3 regions of the Actinomadura sp. 6N118 genome follow, and region 1 is predicted to be linked to each of the others. Evidence: riboswitches for the same ligand, from Rfam matches in the RefSeq annotation. Region 1 holds a riboswitch; each other region holds the start of a gene.

Region 1 (7,744 bases):
GCCTCGACCCGTATGCCGGCGCCCAGCTGGCGCTGTCGGAGGCCTATCGCAACGTCGCCTCCACCGGTGCCCGTCCGCTGGCGGTCACCAACTGCCTTAACTTCGGGTCCCCCGAAGACCCCGGCGTCATGTGGCAGTTCGCCCGCGCGGTCGAGGGTCTGGCCGACGCCTGCCAGTACCTCGGCGTCCCGGTCACCGGCGGCAACGTCTCGTTCTACAACCAGACCGGCACCACGCCGATCAACCCGACCCCGGTCATCGGTGTTCTCGGAGTCCACGACGACATCCGTCGCCGCGTGAACATGTCGTTCACCTCCGAAGGCGCCACCCTCGCCCTCCTCGGCGAGACCCGCGAGGAGTTCGGCGGCTCCGAATGGGCGCACGTGGTCTATGACCACCTGGGCGGCCTGCCGCCCCTGGTCGACCTGGCAGCGGAGGCCGCGCTGGCCTCGGTCCTGGTCACCGCCGCCCGCGAGGGGCTCCTGACAGCCTCGCACGACGTCTCCGACGGCGGCCTGTCCCAGACCCTCGTCGAGTCCTGCCTGCACGGCGGCCTGGGCGCCCGGATCACACTGCCGGTTGACCCGTTCGTGTCCCTGTTCAGCGAGTCCGTGGCCCGCGCCGTCGTGGCGATCCGCCCCGGCGGCGAGGCCCGCCTCGCGGCCCTCTGCGAGCAGGCCGGCGTCCCGGTCACCCAGCTCGGCGTCATCGGCGGCGACTCGCTGACGTTCTCCGCCCCGGGCGACACCAAGGAGCTGTTCTCCATCCCCCTCGCGGAGCTCCGCGAGGCCCACGAGCGCACCCTCCCCAGCTACGCCGACTGACCCGCCCAAACGAACCGAGCGCCCGGCACCACAAGGTGCCGGGCGCTCTTTGCGTCTGCCTGGTTCCTGAGGGTTTTTAGGGGCCGCACCCGGGCATGATTGTTGCGGTTAGTAGCGATGCGATTACAGAAAGTGAATTGGAGAGTTTTGTGAAGCGTCTCCCCATGCTGACGGCTACCTGCGCTGCCGTAGCAATCGCCATGCTGCCCGGCGCCGGACCGGCCAGCGCCGGGACCGGTGTCTCCGACTGGCACTGCGTCCAGGCCGGCGGCTCGCTGCTGTCTGTCGGAGATGACTACGTCTGCTACGGCGGCTACCACAACGGCGACCCCATCTTCAAGAAGCACGAGAACCAGGGGCACGAGGGGCACCAGGGCCACGAGAACCAGGGGCACCAGGGGCACGAGAACCAGGGACACCACGAGAACCAGGGACATCAGGGCCACGAGAACCAGGGGCACCAGGGGCACGAGAACCAGGGACACCACGAGAACCAGGGACATCAGGGGCACGAGAACCAGGGGCACGAGGGGCACCAGGGCCACGAGAACCAGGGACACCACGAGAACCAGGGGCACCAGGGCCACGAGGGGCACGAGGGGCACCAGGGCCACGAGAACCAGGGGCACCAGGGGCACGAGGGGCACCAGGGCCACGAGAACCAGGGGCACCAGGGCCACGAGAACCAGGGGCACCAGGGCCACGAGGGGCACGAGGGGCACCAGGGCCACGAGAACCAGGGGCACCAGGGGCACGAGGGGCACCAGGGCCACGAGAACCAGGGGCACCAGGGCCACGAGGGGCACGAGGGGCACCAGGGCCACGAGAACCAGGGGCACCAGGGCCACGAGGGGCACCAGGGCCACGAGAACCAGGGACATCAGGGGCACGAGAACCAGGGGCACCACGAGAACCAGGGGCACCAGGAGACGCAAGGGCACGAGACCCAGGGTCACCATGAGACTCAGGGGCAGGAGACCGAGGGTCAGGAGGGCGAGGGTCAGGAGAAGTCGGCTGGCGACGTCTAGTACTGCACGTCATTAGGCGGTGCCGGGTCTGCTGTCACCCGGCACCGCCTGTTGGCGTATGCAGCGCCCTCGCGCTAAAGCGCAGCGCGCCTAGAAGACCGAGATGTGGACGTGGTCGTAGTGGTTGGCGGTATTGCCGCCTCGGTTGCTCATGCCCCTCCAGCCGGGGCTTCGCATGTCGTAGATGCGCTGGCGCCAGATCACGTACTTGATGCCGAGCTTGCTCGCGTTGGCGATGACGTACGCGGCGGTGCGGTCGCCTAGGGTTTGGGCGCTGCCTGTGGCCATGCGGCCGCCTGTGGTGACCATGAAGTCGCAGGCGTGGCCGGTGCCGTGGTCCTGCGGGTCGCCGGTGGAGCGCACGCAGCCGATCATCGGGAACGGGCCGAACTCCACGTCCAGGATGTCGTGGACCTTCTTCATGCGGGGCGTGACCCCGTTCATCCCGGCGCTCGGTGACTCGGGCTTGTACTTCTTCAGCAGCTCCTTGACCCGGGCCTTCTCGTTGAGAAGCTCCTTGATCTGCTTCTCGAGCTGCTTGACCTTGCGTTGCGCCTCGACCTTGGCCTGCTCCTGCTGGTTCACCAGCTGCTGGATCTGCTGGACCTTGGCAGCCTGGTTCTGGGCCACGTGGCTGACCAGGGAGGCGTTGTTGAGATACGTGGAGGGGTCGTCGTTGGCGAGGACGGCCACGGACGGGTCGGCGCCGCCCGTCATGTACTGGGAGGCGGCGATCTGTGCGACCAGCCCGCGGGCCACGGTCAGGTCCTCTTTGAGGTTCTGGGCCTTCTTGAGGGCCTCCTTGACCTCGTGCTGGGTGTCCTTGAGCTTGGCCAGGTCGCCGCCGTACGCCTTGTCCAGCTTCTCGATCTGCTTGTTCAGCTTGGTCAGACGGCCGCTGTCGCCGGGGTCGGCCTGCGCCGACGGACCGGTGACCGTGGCGCTCGCGACCAGCGGAACGACGCCGACGACGGCTACCAATGCGAGCCGTGTGCGGCGCCAGCGAGTGGAGGTGGGGGTCTCCACGTATCTCCTCTCCTCGATCGCCTACCGGGTTAGCTGACGGGTTCGGGCCGGGAGTCAGCCCTATCGGGTCCGCTGGGTGCGGATCCGGATTCACCCCGGTCGAGCCGCCCAGGACTGAGCCTGGGAGGTCCGACAGGTGGGTCCCCGGTTCCCGCGCGGCATGTCGCGGGACTCGGCGGGTTCGGCCAGACTGCCTGTCTTGCCGAGGCGAGTCACCGACCGAATGCCAATGAACTTTAAAGAACTGTTCGTTGCCTCGCCAAGATTAAACCCCTGACGAGGGTGCGATGGCTGCGAGTCCCGGAAGCAGGGCGCCACGTGGGAGCCGGGACATCCTATGTGAGTCGGTTCACAGCTTTGCCTTGAACAGAAGCTTGTTGGGCGTGCCGGTGGGGAGGCCCTTGAGGCGCCCTGGGATCGCGTTGGTGTTCAGCCACTTTTCTACCTGCGCGAAGCTCGCCTTGCGGTGGGTGGTGAGGTAGAGGACGGCCACGCCCGCCACGTGCGGTGACGCCATCGAAGTGCCGTCGAGGGTCTCGCGCTCGTTGCCGGGGTAGGTCGAGGCGATTCCCACGCCCGGGGCATGGATGTCCACGCACTTGCCGTAGTTGGAGAAGCCCGCCCGGCCGTCGCGCGGGCCGCTCGCGCCGACCGTCACGACCCCGGGCGCACCAGCGGGCGAGGTGTTGCAGGCCGGCTTGTTGTCGTTGCCTGCCGCCACGGCGACGAAGACGCCGGACTTGGAAAGGGCGGCGACAGCGGTGTTGAGCGCGGTGGACTTGGACCCGCCGACCGAGATGTTGGCCACAGCGGGCTTGGCCGCGTTCGTACGGAGCCAGCGGACGGCGGCGACCACGTTCGACATCGGGCCGGTGCCGTCGCAGCCGAGCACGCGGAGGGCACGCAGCTTGACCTGCTTGGCCACGCCGTACCGCTGCGAGCCGATGGTGCCCGCCACGTGGGTGCCATGGCCGTTGCAGTCGGCGCCGTCGGCGTACTGGGCGGCCTTCCAGGCGATCGAGGCGCGACCCTGGAACTGCGGGTGCTTCACGTCGAGGCCGGTGTCGATGACGTACGCGTTCACGCCACGGCCCATGGAGCTGTAGCGGTACGACTTGGAAAGGGGCAGCTTGCGCTGGTCGATGCGGTCGAGCCCCCAGGGGAGGGGCGAACGCTGCGTGCCGCCGCTGATCTTCACGATCTGGTCCTGCTCGATCGCGGCCACGCGGCTGTCGCGGCGGAGCTTGTCCAGCTGGGCGGAGTCGAGCTTGGCGGCGAAGCCGTTGAGCACGCCGTCGAACCGTTCCACCGCGGAGGCCTTCACCTGCTGCGCGGCGGCGGCGGTCGAGGCGCCGCTCTTCAGCGTCACGATGTATTTGCCGGGGATCGGCGTGCCCTCGGCGGCGGTGACCTGAACGAGGGGATCGTCGGGGTCGGCGGCCAGCACGGGGAACGCGGCGGCGGCACCGACGCAGGCCGCGATCGAGCCAGTGATCAGCAGCCTTCGGGGGACAGCCCGCACAAGGGACTCCTTCTGTCGCGGCCACGAGCGGGGGCACGGGCAGGGCGACCATGATCCAGGGGAACCGACAAGGGGGTACCTTATTGGATCCATTGCGATATCTGCAGCTAGACCAGACAATTCGGTCGAGCTGAGTCGGATGCGGTCGAGCTGGGGCGGACGTGGCCGATCAGTTCTTCTTGAGCTTTCCCTGGTAGCCAGGGTTGGCGCCCGGCTGGTGCATCCATGCGTACTGCAGCGTGCCGTCCGACTGGCGCACCACCCGCACGTTGCCGCTCGTGCACGGCTTGGCCACGGTCAGGGACATCTCCAGCCGCTGGGTGGTCCCGCTGGTGAGCGCGAGCGTGCCGACGCAGTTGTTGAACCTGGCCTGCGCGATCTTCCCCCCGGCCTGGAACGTCACCTCGATCGAGAACGAGGCGGCGCTCCTGGCGTTGACGGCGGTGCCCTTCCAGGTGCCGGCGAAGACCTCGGGGATCGTCGACACCGGCCGGTCGTCGTTCGCCGGCCTCGCCTGCGGCTGGTCGCCTGCGTCGCCGTTCAGCTGGGGCCACAGGACCAGGGCGATGATCGCGATGCCGACCAGGACGCCGATGGTCAGCGAGGCCGCGACGCCGAGAACGTGATTGTCGGGCCGCCGGAACTTCGGGATCCGTGGTCTCCGGGAGACCGGGGGAGCGGCCAGCACCGCCGTGTGCTGATGCCGGTCGTCCGGAAGTTGTTGCTGGGCGCCGGTGTCCATGCCGGGGATGAGGTGCGGCGTCCGTCCAGGGGACTCGGCAGGGCCCGGATGGGAGGGCGGCGCTGCCGCAGCGCGCGGAGTGCGCGGAGCGCTCCGAGCCCCCGGCGCGGCCGGGGCCGCAGTCGGCGGGAGCGCGGGCATGGCCTGGGTGGCCTCTTCGGAGCGCGTGGCAGGGGGTGCCTGTTCGACCCAGGCGGCGGCCGGGCGCTCAGGCCTTGTGATCTCCATCTCATTCCGCACGGCGGGTGAAACGGAGATCGGCGGCCGCACCGTGATGGCGGGCTGAGGGCGCTGCACGGGCGAGTCGACCGGCGCGAGATCGGGGATCGGCGCGGTGCCGTCAGCGAGACCGCGGCCCTCGGCCACCATCCGTTCCGGCAGTCGGCCGGCCAGCGTCCCGTCCTCGCCGAGCAGGCGCTGGAGAACGTCGCGAGCCGTTGGCCGGTCCTCCGGCTCCTTGGCCAGTGCGTCACCCACCACCTCGCGCAGGGCCTCGGGCAGTACGGAGACATCGGGCTCGTCGTAGACGATGCGCTGCATCACCTCGGATTGGGAGTCTTCCCCGAACGGAGCCGACCCCGTCACCGCGAACAGCAGCGTGGCCCCCCAGGCGAACATGTCCGCTGCCGGGCCGATGCCCACCCCGCGCAACTGCTCCGGGGACTTGTAGCAAGGATCGTCGGCGACGCGGCCCGTCGGGTTGGCGCAGACCGCCTCCAGGGCTCGCGCGACGCCGAGATCGGTGACCCGGGGGCCGTCCCTGCCGAGCAGGACGTTCCCGGGTTTGAAGTCGTGATGCACCGCTCCGGCGCGGTGCGCGGCCGCGAGGGCGATCGCCATGCCGGCCGCCAGCCGCTCGGTCACCGCGGCGCCGCGCGGGCCCTCCTCGGTGACCAGCTGGTGCAGGGAGGGGCCGCCGACGTACTCGCTGACCACGTACGGGCGGTCGCTCTCCACGTCGGCGTCGATGATCGCGGCGGTGCAGAATCCGCTGACCCGCTGGGCCGCGGCGAACGCGCCGGCGAACCGCGCCCGCGCGGCGGGTTCGCCGCTCAGCCGCAGGTGCAGGAGCTTCACCGCGACGGTGCCGCCAGCCGGGCTGCGGCCCAGAAAGACGGCGCCCTGTTCGCCCACGCCAAGCCGGCCGGTGATCTCGTAGTCGCCGAGACGCTGCGGATCACCGGGCTGCAGGGGCAGAGCCTCGGCCATCTAACGAACCTCCGTGTTCCTCCCGCCGGGACTCCGTCCCGGCCGGCCCCCCGATCCTTGCGTCGGCACCGGTCCCTTTTTACCGGGTGAAGCCCGATTGTGGCGGGTGAGGTGGTCGGACGACCACCGAAAGTCACGCGATAACCTCGGTGTCGATGTCGCGTAACCGCCTAACCCGTGCCGTTCTGGACGAGCAGCGTGCCGAGCTCGGGCTCGACCCTCACACCGGCGACGACGAACCCCGATCGCTCCGCCGCACCGCGTTCGACACCGTCCTGGCGGCCTACGACGCCGGCGTCACCGAACCCGCCAAGCCGGTCGTCAAGGGGGCCGTACGGTTCCTGCTCGACCGGCTCGCCGAACTCGCGCCCGGCCGTTCGGTGGAGGTCCGGGTCCCACCACATGCCGCGGTGCAGTGCATCGACGGCCCGCACCATACCCGGGGAACCCCACCCAATGTGGTGGAGATGGACGCGATCACCTGGATTTCGCTCGCGACCGCCCGCTTGACCTGGGCTGATGCGCTGGAGACCGGAAAAGTGCGCGCCAGTGGCTCGCGGGCCGATCTTTCCGCTCACCTCCCACTCCCTCTCGACTGACGTGAGGGTAGCCCCGTTCGGGCCTTGCCTCGGTCGCGGTGCGCTGGAAACGTAGGGGAGCACACCGGGTCGAGGTGATGCCATGCTCATCGCGCACTGGACGTTCGACGTCGAGGACATCGACGGGTCGCGGGTGAACGACACGACCGGCGGGGGACTGAAGGCCGCCCTCGACGCGGGCGCCGAGATCGTGCCTGGCCGGGACGGCGAGGCGCTGTCCCTGGACGGGGACGGGCGAGCCGTCGTGCCAGCGGGGCCACAGCTCGTGCTGAGCCAGGTCTTCGGCTTCAGCCTGGCCTTCTTCGTCAACGTGAACGCCGAGCCGACCGGCGAATGGCGTGGGCTCTTCTACAAGCCGGTCGCCGAGCATGACGCCCGTGGCATCGGCATGTGGCTCTATCCCGATGCCCAGCGGCTGCGGGTCCAACTGTTCACGGTCAAAGGGCCGGAGTACGTGGACAGCCGAGCCGTACTCACCCTGGACGAGTGGGCGCACGTGGCGTTCGTAGTCGACACAGACGGGATGTTCCTCTACGTCAACGGCAAACTCGATGTGGCCGTGCCACTGGAGCACGCCGTCGTCACACCGGCCGGACCGATCTACCTGGGCGGCGAACCCGGCAAGCCAGGCCTCACCGGCCTCCTGGACGACGTCCGGGTGTACGCGTCGGCCCTGGACGAGGAAGCCGTCCGCGCCCTGGCCGACTGATCAGGTCGCAGTGTGCCGGGCGAACGGGAACTCACGTTCGACGCACAACCGCCGCGCCGGCTCGTCGGGATAACGGGCCGAGTCA
Region 2 (7,744 bases), on a different contig from region 1:
GATCGCGGCGCCGCGCGGCGTCCGGGTCCTGTTCAGCCGTCCGGGACAGACCGCCGACGAGCTCATCGCCGAGCTGGTCCGGGCCGAGCCCTCCGGCCGCGCGGTGGTCGTGGTCTCCTCCGACCGCGAGGTGGCCGACGCCGCCCGCCGGGCAGGAGCCCGCCCGGCTGTGTCTACTTTGCTCCTTCGTCGCCTTTCACGGCCTTGACTTCCTCGCCTTGCGGCTCGGAAGTCAAACCGCGAAAGCGGCAAGGGCGACATCGCTTCACGACCCGTCAGCGCGCTTGCGTGCGGGGTTGAAGCTCGCGGTCACGGTTCTGTCACACCCTCCGCGTACCTTCCGTCACAACCGAGGTACGACAACCGAGGTACGGAGGACGACATGCTGATCGAGTGCGACGGCTGCCAGGTGCGCGGCACGGGCTGCGGCGACTGCGTGATCACCACTTTGCTGGCAGCGCCGGCCCAGCCCGGTGCCGGGGACATGGTGGACCTCGACGTGGACGAACGGCGCGCCCTGCAGGTGCTTGCCGATCTTGACATGGTGCCGCCGCTGCGGCTGGCACCGGGTCGCGAGCGCGCGTCGTGACCGAGCAGTCACGGGACGCTGTAAATGCCGAACGAGCTTGACGAATACTGACGATTCGGTTGTGACTGGTGTGACCCCTCGCTAATGTCTCCCGCGAATAGTGGACGAGAGGGGCAATTCCGACCGTGGCCAGTGATCGCAGCTCCCGCCGGCTGATGGCGACCGCATGCCTCGCCGTGACGACCTCCATGGCGCTGCCCGTGGCTCTGCCCACGTCGACGGCGCACGCCGAACCCAAGCCGACCGCCAGCCAGGTTCAGAAGAAGGTGAACAAGCTCAACGAGCAGGTCGAGCAGCTGGTCGAGAAGTACAACCAGGTCGGCGAGGACCTCAAGCGCGCCAAGAAGAAGATGCAGGCGACGCAGAAGGCCAGCCGGGACGAAGAGCTCGCCTTCGCGACGCTCCGCGAGAAGGTCGCGCAGATGGCGGCCACCGCGTACAAGAACGGTGAGACCGGCGACGTCGCGGGCTTCATCGGCGCCGGTGACCCCCAGGCCGTCCTCGACCAGTCGGCGGTCTTCACCCACCTGTCGCGCAACCGCAACTCCGAGCTGGGCCAGTTCCTGGCGGCCGCGCAGCGGGTGCGCCGCGAGAAGGCCCAGGCCCAGAACGCCTACGACGAGGTCGCCGCCAAGGCCAAGGACCTGAAGAAGCAGAAGGCCACGGTCGAAAAGTCGATCAAGGAGCAGCAGAAGCTGCTGAGGAAGCTCGGCATCAAGCCCGACAGGCCCGGCAGCGGTGGCGGTGGCGGCGGCGGCGGCAGCTACAAGGGCCCGGCGAGCGGCTCGGCCCGCGTGGCGTTGAACTTCGCGTACAGCAAGCTCGGCACGCCCTACCTGTACGGCGGCACCGGCCCGCGCTATGACTGCTCCGGCCTGACCATGAGGGCCTGGGAGGCCGCCGGGGTCAACATCACCCGTACCACCAACACTCAGTACGCGGCCACCAAGCGGGTCGCGAAGAGCGACCTGCAGCCCGGCGATCTGGTGTTCTTCAGCGGCCTCGGCCACATGGGAATGTACGTCGGCGGCGGCAAGATGATCCACTCTCCGCGCACCGGTAAGAGCGTCGAGGTCGTGCCCATCACGTCCGGCTACTATGCGTCGAACTACTACGGCGCCGGGCGGCCCTGACGGACCCTAACGGGCTCCCAAAGGGCCCCGTGAGACACGGCACATCGCGAACGGACCAGGTCTGACCTGGTCCGTTCTCTTTTGCGGGGGATTTGCTTTCGCGTGACCTTTTGATACTTTGTGGCGACTCGCGGCGCCCACCAGGCGTCGCATCGCCCCTGACGCCCTCGGGCGTCACGGGAGGCGGGCGCCCTCCAGGTGCCGCCTCCTCGCGCGGCACCCTCCAGGTGCCGCCGCCGGTGCGACGCCCTCCACGCGCCGCACCAGGTCTCCACGGAGACCGGCCGGCCCAACCGCACAGTGCGCACGCTCAGCAAGCTCGAACGAGCATGGCGTGCATGGCGCCAGCGAGCGCGTCACGGCGGTTCGACCATCGGGCACCGGCCATCGAGCGAACGCCCATCTGAGGCCGCTCATCCAAACAAATCAGCGCCGCGCTTTCGCACACGGGACACAGGGTCCCGCTGTACGGGCCTCATCACGCCCAAGGATCGCCGCGGCAGCGCCGAGTCCGCCATCGCGCGGAGCCGGGGACCCATATGCCGGCGGCACGGCCCTTCGCAGGGCATGCCTCCGACCGGGGTGAATCGGCGCGCCCACCCTTCGATCTTCTCGAACGGGGCGCACCGTAGGGCAACTTCCACGCCCGAACCCGTCAGCTAACCCGGTAGGCGTCTGGAAGAAGGAGATGCCCCTGTCCAGCAACGCTTTCAGCACGACCCGTCGCGTCCGCGTCGCCGGTGGCCTCGCGATCGCCACTGCGGTCGTCACTCCCCTCGTGGCGGCAGGCCCTGCCCCTTCTGCTGAGGCGGCCACCAAGGCCGTTCCCGTGGCCAAGGTCGTCAAGCAGGCCAAGCAGAAGTCGTGGGCTGCCCGCCAGAAGACGGCGCAGAAGGCCCTCAAGGCCGCCCACAAGAAGAAGGGCAAGCCGTACCGCTACGGTGCGGCAGGCCCGAACGCCTTTGACTGTTCCGGTCTGGTCCAGTGGTCCTACCGGAAGGCGGGCGTCAAACTGCCGCGCGTCACGACCGCCCAGTACCGCGCCGTGAAGAACAAGGTGTCCTGGAAGAAGCTTGCTCCGGGTGACCTCGTCTTCTTCCACGGCAAGGGCCACGTGGGCATCGTGAGCAAACGCAAGGGGAGCAAGGTGTGGATGATCCACGCCCCTAACTCCGGCAGTCATGTGAAGGTCGTCAGGCTCAACAGCTACCGCAAGAAGACCTTCTCTGGCGCCGTCCGTCCCTACTGATCCAGAACCCGACTGAACCAGAACCACCCCCTAGCGGGCGCGGCCGTCCTTTCCCCCCGGGCGGCCGCGTCCGTCCCTCCCCCTTCCCTCCCTCCCCCTTCCCCTCCCTTCCCTCACACCGAATCTCAGGCCGTCCTCGACGGCCACCGCCGAGTCCATACACACGGAGCCGGGGAACCACTTTCCCCCGGGGTGAATCGGCCTGCCTGCAGGCCGTAGGGCAGCTTCCACGCCCGAACCCGTCAGCTAACCCGGTAGGCGGCATGGAAGCCCAAGGAGAGCCCCACTCGTGGCAGGCAAGCACCGCAAACCCAGCCCGCTGGTCATCAGCCTGCGGACCACCGGCGGCCTCGTCGCCGGCGCGGCCGTCATCGGCGCGGTCGCAGTCACCGCCCAAGCCGCCATAGGCGCGGCCCCCGCCGGAACCGTAACGGCCAAGCCGCCGGTCGCCGGCGCGGCAGCCGAACTGGCGGTCAAGGCCAAGGCCAAGGCCCCCGGCTCGCACAATGTGCCGAAGAAGCTCTCCGGCGACGCGAGCAAGGCGCGCACCACCCCCAAGACCACCGCCGCCGCGAAGGCCCCCGTCAAAGCCGCGCCGAAGACGCCCACCGCCGTCGAGGCCATCAAGCTGGCGACGTCCCAGGTCGGCATCGCTGAGAACAGCAGCGGCGAGACCAAGTTCCAGGACTGGTACATGAGCACCACCCGCGCCAAGGAGACACTGGCGCGCGACGGCGGTGACCTGGAGGGCTACAACGACGCCGCGTGGTGCGACATGTTCGTCTCCTGGATCGGCGAGCAGCTCGCCTTCGGCCACGGTATGGGCAGCGACGCCTGGACGGTCGAGCACGCCAAGTGGTTCCAGAGCCGGAACCGATGGGGCAGCAAACCCCAGCCGGGCGCCATCGTCTTCTTCAGCTGGGGCGGCTCCAAGAACATCGACGACATCGAGCATGTCGGCATGGTGATCAAGGACAACGGCGATGGAACGATCCAGACAGTGGAGGGCAACACCTCGAACGCGGTCAAGACCCAGAACCGTCCGGCCAGCCAGATCGTGGGCTACGGCTACCCCGACTACGCGAAATGACCCGTCTGGCGCGGGCCGCGGCGGCGGCTCAATAGGATCGGCCGCATGGAGGACCAGCGCTCCGGGCCGCCCGACGAGCAGCGCTCCGGCCCGCCCGGCGAGCGGCGCTCCGGCCCGCCCGGCGAGCGGCCTAGCCCGCCACCGGACGAGGAGCCCGGCCCGGCGGACGAGCGCTCCGGCCTGCCGGACGAGCAATCCGGGCCGCCGGACGAGGAGAGCGGCGGGCTCGGCGGCTTGCCACGCCGCCGGGCCGTCGCGCTGATCGGCCTCGGTGCGGCCGCCTGCGCGCTGGTGGCCGGGGTCGGGCTGGCCACGACCGGCGAGGACGCGACCCCTCGGCAGGCCACCGCGACGGCCCCGGTCGCGGGCGTTCCCGACGCCCGCGCCGTCGAGACGGTCCTCGCCAACCGCGCCGCCGCCGTCCGCGAGCACGACCGTGCGCGGTTCCTCGCCACCGTCGCCTCGGCTCCGGCGGCCTACCAGGAGGCGCAGGCCAAGGTCTTCGACAACCTCGCCAGGCTGCCGCTGGAGTCCTGGCGTGAACGGTACGAGGCGATCGAGCCTGCGGGCCTCTCCGGCGCACCGGCCGTCCGCGTCAGCCTCCAATACAAGCTGCGCAGTTTCGATCGCGGCGCGGTGGCACGCACTCGCTACCTCACGTTCGCCGCCCGATCCGGCACCTGGGTGATCATCGGCGATGCCGCGGGCCGTGGGCTGCGCGACGATGTCGAGATCTGGGACGGCGGCCCGATGACCGTCCGGCGTGGCCGCAGCGGGCTGGTCATCGGCGACGCTCCCGGCCTTGACGGGATAGCCCGGCGCCTCGACGCGGCCGTGTCCGTCGTGACCGGCGTGGTCGGCTCCGATTGGCCCAGGCGCGCGGTGGTGCTCGTACCGGCCGATCCCGCCATGGCGGCGGCCCTGGTCGGCGACGCCCAGAATCTCAAGGAGATCGCGGCGCTGGCCACGGTTGCTCCCTCGGCGTCCGGCGGGCGTGGCGAAGACCGCGTCATCGTCTCGCCGGGCACGTTCGGCCGCCTGAACGACCTCGGCCGGAACGTCGTCCTCACCCACGAGCTGACCCACGTGGCCACCGGTGGCGCCAGGGACGGCCGTACTCCGCTCTGGCTCATCGAGGGCTTCGCCGACTATGTCGGCTACCGCAAGGCCAAGGTGAGCGTACGGTCGGCGGCCCGCGAGCTGAGCCGGGAGGTCTCTGCGGGCCGCGTGCCCGCCGCTCTCCCCGGCCGCGCGGCGTTCGAGGGCACCTCGCCGCGCCTCTCCCAGGCGTACCAGGAGGCATGGCTGGCCTGCCGGATGATCGCGGACCGGTACGGTGAACGGGAGCTCGTCCGGTTCTACCGCTCCGCCGGGCGCCGGTCCGAAACGGCCGCCCTGCACGAGGTGCTGGGCGTCACCCCCGCTCGCTTCACCGCCATGTGGCGTGAATACCTGCGCGAGGAGCTGCGTTGACCGAGTTGGAAGAACGGGCGGACGGCCAGGCCGACCCGGACGGCACAGACACCGCAGGCGGCATGCGGCGGCCGAGGATCGCCGCCGCGATCGCCGCCGCTGTGCTCTTCGCGGCCGTCGGGGTGATCCTGGTGGTGACCACGCCGTGGCATCCGATCCCCGAACACGTGCCGGGCGGCCCGGTCGCCGCCGATCCCGCCCTGGACTTCACCCCGGCCGAGATCGCCCGTTCGCGCGCCTTCGACTCCGCGCTGACCCCGCCCGCGTACGCCCGGCTGGTCATCGGCCTGGCCCTGGTCGTGGTCCTCGGCTTCACGCCACTGGGCTCCCGGCTCATCGGCTGGGCGACCGCGCGTGTCCGCCGGTGGCCGCTCCGGGTGATCGGGGCCGCCCTCGTCCTCACCACCGTTCTCCGGCTGGCCGGGCTGCCGTTCGCCATCTGGAGCGAATCGGTCCTGCGCCGGTACGGCCTGTCCACCCAGAGCTGGCCGGAGTGGCTGGTGGACCAGGCGAAGTCGCTCGGCGTCACGTGGGCGATCTGGTCGATCGCGCTCCTGCTGCTCTACTGGCTGCTGCGGCGCTTCCCGCGCTACTGGTGGACGGGAGCGGCGGCGGGCGCGTTCGCCCTCGTGATCGCGGTGTCGTTCATCTACCCGATCGTGGTCGAGCCGGTCTTCAACAAGTTCCACTCGCTGCCCGCGGGGCAGCTCCGGACCGACCTGCTGGCCATGGCCGAACGGGACGGCGTGCCGGTGGAGGACGTGCTCGTCGCGGACGCGTCCCGTCGTACCACCGCGCTCAACGCCTATGTGTCCGGCTTCGGCTCTACCCGGCGCATCGTCGTGTACGACACGCTCCTGAAGTCCCCGCCCAAGCGCATCGAGTCGATCGTGGCGCACGAGCTGGGCCACGCCAAGCGCAATGACGTCCTCCACGGGACCCTGATCGGCGCCCTGGGCGTCGCGGGGGCCGTGTGCCTCCTCCAGCTCCTGCTGACCTCCCCCGCCCTGCGGCGCCGCGCCCAGGCGGGGCAGAGCCTGGCCGATCCCCGTTCCGTGGCGTTGCTCCTGGCTGCCATCACCGTGGCGACCCAGGTGGGCGGCCCCGTTCAGAACCTCATCAGCCGCCACATCGAGGCCCGGGCCGACGCGCACGCCCTCGACGTGACCCGCGACCCCGAGACGTTCGTGACGATGCAGCACGAGCTGTCCGTCCGCAACATCTCCGAGCTCGAACCGGACGCCCTCGAACACGTGCTGTGGTTCAGCCATCCCGCGACGCCTGAACGCATCGCCATGGCACGCGACTGGGCCCGCCAGAACCACGCGCCCGAGCCTCCCCCGCTCACCCGCCGCTAGCGTCCGTCGGCTTCGGGGCGGGCGTGGTGTCCGTCGGCTTCGGTGCGGGCGTGGTGTCCGTCGGCTTGGGTGCGGGCGCCGGTGGGACCGCCTGGGCAGGCGGAGCAGACGCAGCCGGCGGAGCCGGGGTCGCGCCCTGGGGGCCGACGAGGAGGGACTGCTTGAGGGCGCTGCCCTTCACCCAGTCCTCCCAGCCGAGCTGCCAGAAACCCCAGCCGTTCTCGGGCTCCAGCTCCCGCGCGGAGCCTGTGATCTCCAGCGGATCGCCCCGGTAGACCAGGTCGTAGAACCAGGAGGCGTTGCTCGGGCTGATGTTGACGCAGCCATGGCTGACGTTGCTGTTGCCCTGGGAGCCGACCGACCAGGGCGCGCTGTGCACGTACTCGCCACTGTCGGAGATGCGCACGGCCGAGTAGACCGTCTGGCGGTAGTAGCCGGGGCAGCCCGGCCCGCAGCCGACCGTGGAGGAGTCCATGATGACCGGGCTCCCCTTGTCCATGGTCAGGTGGTCGCCGTTGGTCGTGATGTACTTCGTGATGCCGCCCCTCCCCATGCTGACCGGGATGGTGCGCTTGAGCTTGTCGTTCACCTTGACCCACATCTGGTGCGAGTTCTCGCTCGCCTTGATGATGTGCTCGTCACCGATGCTGAAGTCGATGTTCTGGTTGTCGGTGCCGTACACGCCGCCGGCGAAGCGAACCCCGCTGAGGTGAGCGCGGAAGCTGACCTTGGTGTGCCGTGGCCAGTACTTCCTGGTCCGGAACACCACCCGCTGGTCGTTGAACCAGTGCCAGGCCCCCTCGACGGGCTTGGACGAGCGGATCTCCAGCGCCCGTTCCACGGCGGCCCGGT
Region 3 (7,744 bases), on a different contig from region 1:
CACCGCAGGCGGTTCGTTCAGTGTGCCTGGTTCGTTCAGCGTGCCTGGTTCGCCGCCGCCGGCCGCTGCCTCGACCGTCCGGTACGCCTGGTGCGCGGCTTCCACTGATCTCCGCATCAGCTCGGCGTCCGCCGGTAGATCCGGCACGTCCGCGCCGGCCGGGCTGTGGGCGATGAGCAGCGACGCCGCGTCCTCGAGCTCCATGCCGAGGTCCCTGGCGAGCCAGATCAGATGTTGCAGGGCTTCGGCCTCATGGCACCCGAGCCGGTCGGCCAGCACCACCCGGGCCTCGGCCACCACAGCCCTGCCCCGCATGGCCGCCCGGAGCTCGCTCAGGTCGGGCATCTTCATCCCGATGGATCCCATCCTCAGGCACGCTCCAGCAAAGTCCGCATCCCCGAAATATAGGGCCGTTCTGCGGCGGACTCGCCCGAGGGCTCCCAAAGGGCTGAACTGTAGAGCAAGTCATGGCATTGCCTGATTAAAGGTCAGCTCACGAATCACCCTCCGGAGTCAAAGAGAACGGCTTGGATTCCACTCCCACGGCCGTTCCAGGCAATGCTGCGGAAAATTCGCCGTCGAACTGGCAGCTCGTTCCGGCTTGCGCTGGAAGAGCAGATGTGTCTCGGTGGAGCAGGCAGAACAGCCGTTCCCACCGGTCGAGCACCGCGTCCGGGCGTAGGCGCAGGACCGAGACGCGGGCCTGGGCGCCCATTGAGCGGCGCAGCGCGGCGTCCTCCATCAGCGTGCCGAGCGCCGCCGCGAAGGCCACCGTGTCTCCAGGGGGCACCAGCGTGCCCTCCAGGCCGTCGGTGATCAGCTCTCGGACGCCGGGCGCGCAGTCGAACGCGACCGTGGGCAGGCCGTACGCCATGGACTCCAGCACCGACATCGGGAACCCCTCGTCCCGGGACGGCAGCGCGAAGACCGACGACCCGATGAGCGCCGCCTCGACGTCGCCGGTGACGCCCCGGAACTCGACCGAGCCGGCGATGCCGGCGTTCCCGGCCTGTTCCCACAGCTCGGCCTCCTGCGGGCCGGCCCCGTACAGGCGCAGCCGCCACCCGGGATGCCGGGGCGCGACCTCCTGCCACGCCTCCAGCATCATGTCCAGGCCCTTCTCATAGGAGAGCCGCCCGATGCAGGTGACAACGGGCTCGTTGAGCGTGGGGAAACGGGTGGGTGACACGTGCAGCGGATTCGGCATGTGGTCGGCGTTGGTCATGCCTTCCCTGGCCCAGGCGTCGGCGTCCTCGGGCGTGAGGGTGAGCATCCGGTCGACACCGGCGTAGTGTTCCTTGATCCGCGCGTACCGGGACGAGCGCCGGGTCGCCGCGTACGACTCGTGGCTCATTCCGATGACCTTCAGGTCGCGCGTGTCGGCGCACGCGACCCATTCCATCGCCCAGATCTGCGCGGCGATCACCACGGCTCCCGGGCGGGCGGCGGCGAACAGCCCCGAAAGCCGGTCGGCCCCTCTTCGCATTTCCTTGGTGCGCCATAGGTCCCGGCTGTACGCGGCAATGTTGAGACGTTGAGGTAGCCCCCGCGGGCGCCATTTAAGGATGGGCGGTCGCCATTCGTCGTAAAGAACGATCACGCGGTACGAGTCGTCCTGGCCGTAGTCATGCGGCTCCGGCGCATGGGTGATGCCGACGAGGGTGACAAAGTGCCCCCGAGCCGACAGCAGGCGGGCCATATGGTGCGCCCACCGCTGGAGTCCGCCCATCCCGTCGATGTTGTTGCAGACGATGATCACGTCATGCGGCTCGGCCACGCGGGCTCCCTTCCTTGGCCGCCCTGGCTCCCTTGGCCGCCCTGGTTCTCATGGCCGCCCTGGTTCTCATGGCCGCCCTGGTTCTCATGGCCGGCCTGGTTCCCTTGGCTCTCCTGGCTTCCCGGAAGAATCGGTCCACCACGGTGCGTGCGGCGGTGCCGCGGTCGTACTCGCCGAACCGTTCGGCGAAGCCCCGGCGGCGGCCCTCTCCCGGGTCGTCCCCGGCGGCGAGCGCGGACAGCGCGGCGACCAGGTCGTCCTCGGTCCGTGTGATCGGGCCGGGCGCGTGCCGGGTGAGGTCGAAGTAGCCGCGCCCGAACGCCACGTCCTCGGAAAGGTGGAAGATCATCGGCCGGTCGAGCAGGGCGTAGTCGAACATGATCGAGGACTGGTCGGTGATGAGCACGTCCGCGAGCAGCAACAGCAGGGTCACGTCGGGGACGTCGCCCACGTCCCGTATCGAGCTCTGGACGGCCGGCGGCAGCCGCACGGTGCTGCGGTAGTGGGGGCGGACGAGCAGGAGGAAGTCGTCCCCCAGCTCATGGACGAACCGGTCCGGGTCGACGGGCGGGTCGAGGTTGCGGACCGGGCGGCCGTCCGGGTGTGAACGGGAGGTCGGCGCGTACAGCACCACCCGGCGCCCGTCGTCGTTCAGGCCGAGCCGTTCGCGCAGCGCGGCCAGTTCGCCGGCGAGCTCGCGATCGCCCTGGCCCTTGGTGACCAGCGGGTCGTTGCGCGGGTAGCCGGCGGGCAGCAGTTCCGCTCGGACGCCCAGTCCCTTGACCAGCGTCCCGACGTCGTGTTGTGACCGCACCAGGAAGCAGTCGTAGCGCTCCACCATGCGCTGGAGGCGTGCCCGTTGGGCGCGCGTGCCGCTCTTGATCCTCGGCTGGTCGAATCCCATGGTCTTGAGAGCCGATCCGTGCCAGGTCTGGATGTAGGTGGTCTCTGGGCGTTTCCTGATGCCGTCGGGGAAACCCTGGTTGTCGATCCAGTACTCGGCCCTGGCCAGTGCGAGGTAGTAGCCCCACGAGCCCCGCTTGACGAGTGTCGCGTCGGAGGGGAAGCCACGGGTGGACGACTCGTACGACCACACGGCATGCACGGGGATGCGGGATCGGCGCAGCTCGCGGTAGATGTACTTGGGGTTGTCGGAGTACTGCTTGCCGAGGTGGCTCTCAAAGACCACGCTGCCGGAACGCACCGGCAACCTGCTGAGCACGCGGTTGAAGACGGCGACCTTGGTCTTGCGGGCGGTGAGCGTACGCCGGACGGATCGTTCGAACGTGCGGACGCGCTTCCAGGCGCTGCGACCCGGCGACGTGGCCGCCGCCCAGTGCACCGTCGCCATCGTGGCCTGCGTCAGCCTGCTTCCACCCTGGAGTTTGAACGCCAGATGGCCCGCGTGCGTGACGTACGAGCGCATGCCGTCGGCGGCGAGCCGGGTGAGGCGAGGCCGCACCGGCAGAACGACCCCGTCGAACGCCTCCCCTTCGCCGGTGCCCTCCCCCGGCAGGGTCAAGATCTCCTCACCGTCGACGTCGAGACGGAGGCGCACGTCCCAGATCGAATCGGCGAACCCGTAGGGACGAACCTGCCGTATCGGATCGAAGTCGGCCTGCCAGCGGAGCCGGGCTCCCTCATGGGTCACGGTGGCGGGGATGTGGCGCACCCGCATGGGGCGGCGGCGATCGTTCAGTTCGAGGGTGGCGCTGAGCTCCGCGTGGGCGGGGACACGATCTAGCACGTTCAGCACATGGCCTTCGAGATGCGCGAGGTGGCCCCACATGGCCAGGCCCGTGACGGTGTTGGCGGGTGTCAGCTCGCGGAGCGGCCGCTGGTGCAGGCCGAGGCCGGTGACGTCGAGGACGCGGCGGGCCAGGGCACTGTCCGCGCGCCGGGTGCCCCAGAAGATGCGGCCGTTCTGCTCCCGCAGCGCGCTGCGCAGCTCCAGCCGCTTGCCCCGCCCGTACTCGGCCGCGGCGAGCGCACCGGTCAGGTCACGTTCGCGCAGCAGGAACGCGGCGATCGCGGGGACCGGGTGGGCCGCCGCGAAGACCCGCGGATCCAGCTCCGCCAGGTAGGCGGCCGCCAGTTCCAGGAAGCTCGCCCGGTAGACGGGGTCGCGGACGCGCAGGTCGCGCAGGTAGAGGAGCAGATCGTGGTTGACGAACTTGGCGTCCTTGGCCCGCTCCAGCTCGTACGCGCCGCGCAGCCGGAACAGTGCGTCGATCCGGCGGTGGATCTCCAGCCGGTCGGCGAAGTTGGCCAGCTCGGCGCGGCGGTTGGAGATCGACGGCGCCGTCTCCGCCCTCGGCTCGACAAACCAGTTGTAGACGCGGTGCGGGATGAGGGCGGTCCTGTCGGCGGCGAGGTAGGCCTCGGCGGAGAACAGGAGATCCTCGTAGTGCAGGCACTCGACGAAGCGCAGCCCGTGGTCTTCGAGGAAGCTGCGGCGGTAGGCCTTGTTGGTCGACAGGGTGTCGTAGAGAAGGTCGGGCTTGTCGCGGAGGGACCCGAAGACCGCGCGGCGGGCGTAGAGCCACGGGTACCACCTGCGTTCCTTGCACGAGGCGTTGGGCAACGCGAGCACGATCCGCGTGCAGAGGCCCGACACCAGATCGGCCCCGGTCTCCTCGGCGGCGGCGATCAGATTGAGGCAGGCGTGCCGGTCGAGGAGGTCGTCGCTGTCCAGGAACATCACGTACCGGCCGCGCGCGTGCTCGGCCCCGACGTTGCGCGGCCGGCCGCAGCCACCCGAGTTGGACGGCAGGCGGATGGAGCGGACCCGCCCCGGGTGCTCGGCCGCCAGCCGGTCGGCCACCTCGCCGGTCCCGTCCGTGCTGCCGTCGTCGACGACCACCGCCTCGACTCCGCCGAGCGACTGGCCCAGCACGGAGCCGACGGCGCGCGGCAGCCGCGCTGCGTCGTTGTAACCGATCACGACGACGGTGACATCCGGGCGCCCCGGCATCGAATGCTCCCTCCGCTCCGTCCCATCCCGTCCCGTCCCGTTCGCCGTGTTCCTTTCCAGAAACGCGGGATCATGGGCCTAAGCAGGGGCAAAGCGTCCGAATGATTCGTATTACCCGGGAGGCGCCGAACTCGGCCTAGGGAGGCTTAGACAGGCATAGCGAGGCTTAGGAAGGCATAGGGAGGCTTAGGAAGGCATAGGGAGGCTTAGGAAGGCATAGGGAGGCTCAGGGACGAGAGCGGGCAGAAACACCCGAAGGCGCCCAGCCGGAGCCGTACGCCTTCGAAGCGGGGTGGGGGAAGGTCTTTGGGGTCAGGACTTCTTGTAGTCGGCGTAGTCGGGGTAGCCGTAGCCCACGACGGACGACTTCGGCCGGACCTTGCTGACCACGGAGTTGCTGATGTTGCCCTCGATGGTGGAAATGGTGCCGTTGCCGTTGTCCTTGACGACCATGCCGACGTGGTCGATGCCGTCGACGCCGCCTGACGAGCCGTTCTGCCAGTCGAAGAAGACGAGGGCGCCCGGCTTGGCCCGCTGGCCCCACCGCTTGGTCTTCGCAAGCCACCTGGCGTGCTGGACGGTGTAGGCGTCCCAGCCCATGCCCTTGACGCCGGTCTGCGCACCGACCCAGGACACGAACATGTTGCACCAGGCTGCGCCGCTGTATTCGGCGATGTTGCCGCCGTCACGCCGGGCGGTGAGCTTGGCCTCGTTGGTCTTGATGTACCAGTCGTGGAACTTGGTCCGGCCGTTGGCGCCTTCGGTGATGCCGACCTGCTTCAGTGCCAGGCTGATCGCCTTGGCCGAGCTCGCGGCTGTGGCGGCCTTCTTGGCCTTGGCCTTCTTGGCCTTTCGAGCCTTACCGGCGGCCTTGTGGGCGTGCGCGGAGCCGGCGACCCGGGCGTCGGCGCGGGCCTCGGCGGTGCCGGAGAAGTTGACGGGGCTGAAGACCGAGAGCCCGAGGGCACCAGCCAGGACGGCGCTGAGGGCGACGCCCACGGCGGCGGCCGGATCATCGGACACAGGCTTCACGATCTTGCGGTCGAACATCAAAGAGAACTCCCTTACTCCCATGACGCCTACCGGGTTAGCTGACGGATTCGGGCATGGAAGAGCCCTACGGCGCACGCGAAGGAGCGCCGATTCACCCCTGCAAAATGGGTCCCCGGCTCCGCATCCAGTGGAGGGGGATGCGGACTCGGCCTAGGGCACCGCGAGCGCGGTGCCCGGCTATTCGGATTGATCTCGTAACGAGGCGCGGAACACACGGCCGCGCGTCATGGCCAGGTAAAACGGGCCATGTTGGGGGGTCAAGTCCCTGATGGGGCTCGAGACCTGGGCACAACGCATGGGGTGCGTCGCGAGATTGCAATAGAAGGTATCAAACCCTCACGCGATGGCAAACCACCACCAAAGATTCTTCTTGAAGAGGTCACAGGATCCCAACGTAAGCATGCTCCAGACCATTCCCGGACCACCAAAGTGGGGTCAAGATTGTTTGTCAGGAGGGGCCGGGAGGCACGGAAAGACGGGGTGTGCGGCGCCTCAGCCGAGGGGGTCGCGGACGCGGCGTCGCGCCGTACGAAGTGAGATGCGTCACCAATCGGCGACGAAGATCTCTTCACCTTCGCCTTCCACAAGATCGGTGAGCCCGGCCAGGCCACCGGCGCCGGCGAGAACGCGGCCCTGTGCCGCTCCTGCCCAGGCGCGGCTCCTGCGGCGATTCCGTCCTTGCCGTCCCGGCCGGATCATGCGCTTGACCCCACGATGACCAAATGCGTGTTTCTAACAGGAACATGTGCGTTCGACTAGATCATCCGGCTGTGCGCACCACCGAGGTTCCGCGTCATGGGAGGCTGGGGCCATGATTCGAGGATGCGGACGGTGAAGCGCACCGTCACCCGACTGGCGGACGGCCGCGAACTGATCTACTTCGACCGGCGGGACGACGCCGACCGGAGCGCCATCGACGAGCGGCCGCTGCCGGAACGCGCCACGGCGTCGGAGCTCCGGCACGACCCGCTGCTCGACGAATGGGTCGCCATCGCCGCGCACCGCCAGACCAGGACCTTCCTGCCCTCGACGGACGACTGTCCCCTCTGCCCCTCCACACCGGGGCGCCCGACCGAGATCCCGGCGCCGGACTACGAGGTCGTGGTCTTCGAAAACCGGTTCCCCTCGTACGGCGACGGCGCCTCCGGCGGGCGTTGCGAGGTGGTGTGCTTCACCTCCGAGCACGGCAGGTCGTTCGCCGAACTGCCCCCCGAGCAGGTGCAGACCGTCATCGAGGCCTGGGCGGACCGTACCGCCGAGTTGTCCACGTACCCCGGCGTCGAGCAGGTCTTCTGCTTCGAGAACCGCGGCGAGGCGATCGGCGTCACCCTGCACCACCCGCACGGGCAGATCTACGGCTACCCGTTCGTGCCCCCGCGCACCCGGCGCATGCTGGACGTCGCGCGCCGCCACCCTGGTGATCTCTTCGCGGAGGTGCTGTCGGCCGAACGCGAGGAGGGCGTACGCGTTGTGGCGGCCAACGACCTGTGGACGGCGTTCGTGCCCAAGGCGGCCCGCTGGCCGTATGAGGTGCACGTCTATCCGCATCGCCGCGTACCCGACCTGCCCGCCCTGGATAGCGCCGAGCGCGAAGCCCTCGGAGCGCTCTATCTCGACCTGCTGGGGCGCCTCGACCGGCTCTTCGGCATGCCGCTTCCCTATGTGTCGGCGTGGCACCAAGCCCCTGTCCGTACAGACCGCGACTTGGCGTGGCTGCACCTGGAGCTCTTCTCGATCCAGCGCGCGCCGGGGAAGCTCAAATATCTGGCGGGCTCGGAGTCGGCCATGGGCGCGTTCGTGAACGACGTAAGCCCGGAAGACGCCGCTCGCAGGCTCCGCGAGGCCTGACCCTGGCCTAAACCCGGCCTGCCCCCGGCCTGACCCGCCAGGCCACTTCCCGGCATTGGCCCGCGACACGGCACAAGCACGTTCTCTAGCGT

What was found. A riboswitch is a leader RNA that binds a small molecule or an ion and turns the genes downstream of it on or off. The one in region 1 is predicted to bind cyclic di-AMP.
Region 2: linked by a shared signal. The riboswitch ahead of ACH34W_RS05715 (C40 family peptidase) and the one ahead of ACH34W_RS28520 (coiled-coil domain-containing protein) in region 1 are both predicted to bind cyclic di-AMP.
Region 3: linked by a shared signal. The riboswitch ahead of ACH34W_RS52825 (CHAP domain-containing protein) and the one ahead of ACH34W_RS28520 (coiled-coil domain-containing protein) in region 1 are both predicted to bind cyclic di-AMP.

Annotation. Positions count from the first base shown of each region.
Region 1 is NZ_JBIRAZ010000011.1:278,014-285,757, reverse strand. Features, by position in the region: gene purL (phosphoribosylformylglycinamidine synthase subunit PurL) at 1-824, shown strand, start outside; gene ACH34W_RS28525 (hypothetical protein) at 989-1,852, shown strand; gene ACH34W_RS28520 (coiled-coil domain-containing protein) at 1,943-2,878, opposite strand; cyclic di-AMP (ydaO/yuaA leader) riboswitch at 2,881-3,066, opposite strand; gene ACH34W_RS28515 (S8 family peptidase) at 3,228-4,400, opposite strand; gene ACH34W_RS28510 (serine/threonine protein kinase) at 4,570-6,351, opposite strand; gene ACH34W_RS28505 (sterol carrier family protein) at 6,507-6,950, shown strand; gene ACH34W_RS28500 (LamG domain-containing protein) at 7,033-7,659, shown strand; gene ACH34W_RS28495 (hypothetical protein) at 7,660-7,744, opposite strand, start outside.
Region 2 is NZ_JBIRAZ010000002.1:406,824-414,567, reverse strand. Features, by position in the region: gene ACH34W_RS05730 (NYN domain-containing protein) at 1-208, shown strand, start outside; gene ACH34W_RS05725 (hypothetical protein) at 383-589, shown strand; gene ACH34W_RS05720 (NlpC/P60 family protein) at 715-1,722, shown strand; cyclic di-AMP (ydaO/yuaA leader) riboswitch at 2,216-2,412, shown strand; gene ACH34W_RS05715 (C40 family peptidase) at 2,411-2,971, shown strand; cyclic di-AMP (ydaO/yuaA leader) riboswitch at 3,109-3,246, shown strand; gene ACH34W_RS05710 (CHAP domain-containing protein) at 3,261-4,061, shown strand; gene ACH34W_RS05705 (hypothetical protein) at 4,107-5,534, shown strand; gene ACH34W_RS05700 (M48 family metallopeptidase) at 5,531-6,892, shown strand; gene ACH34W_RS05695 (Ig-like domain-containing protein) at 6,879-7,744, opposite strand, start outside.
Region 3 is NZ_JBIRAZ010000042.1:25,132-32,875, forward strand. Features, by position in the region: gene ACH34W_RS52810 (SpoIIE family protein phosphatase) at 1-366, opposite strand, end outside; gene ACH34W_RS52815 (glycosyltransferase) at 494-1,777, opposite strand; gene ACH34W_RS52820 (CDP-glycerol glycerophosphotransferase family protein) at 1,761-4,751, opposite strand; gene ACH34W_RS52825 (CHAP domain-containing protein) at 5,064-5,801, opposite strand; cyclic di-AMP (ydaO/yuaA leader) riboswitch at 5,814-5,965, opposite strand; gene galT (galactose-1-phosphate uridylyltransferase) at 6,636-7,652, shown strand.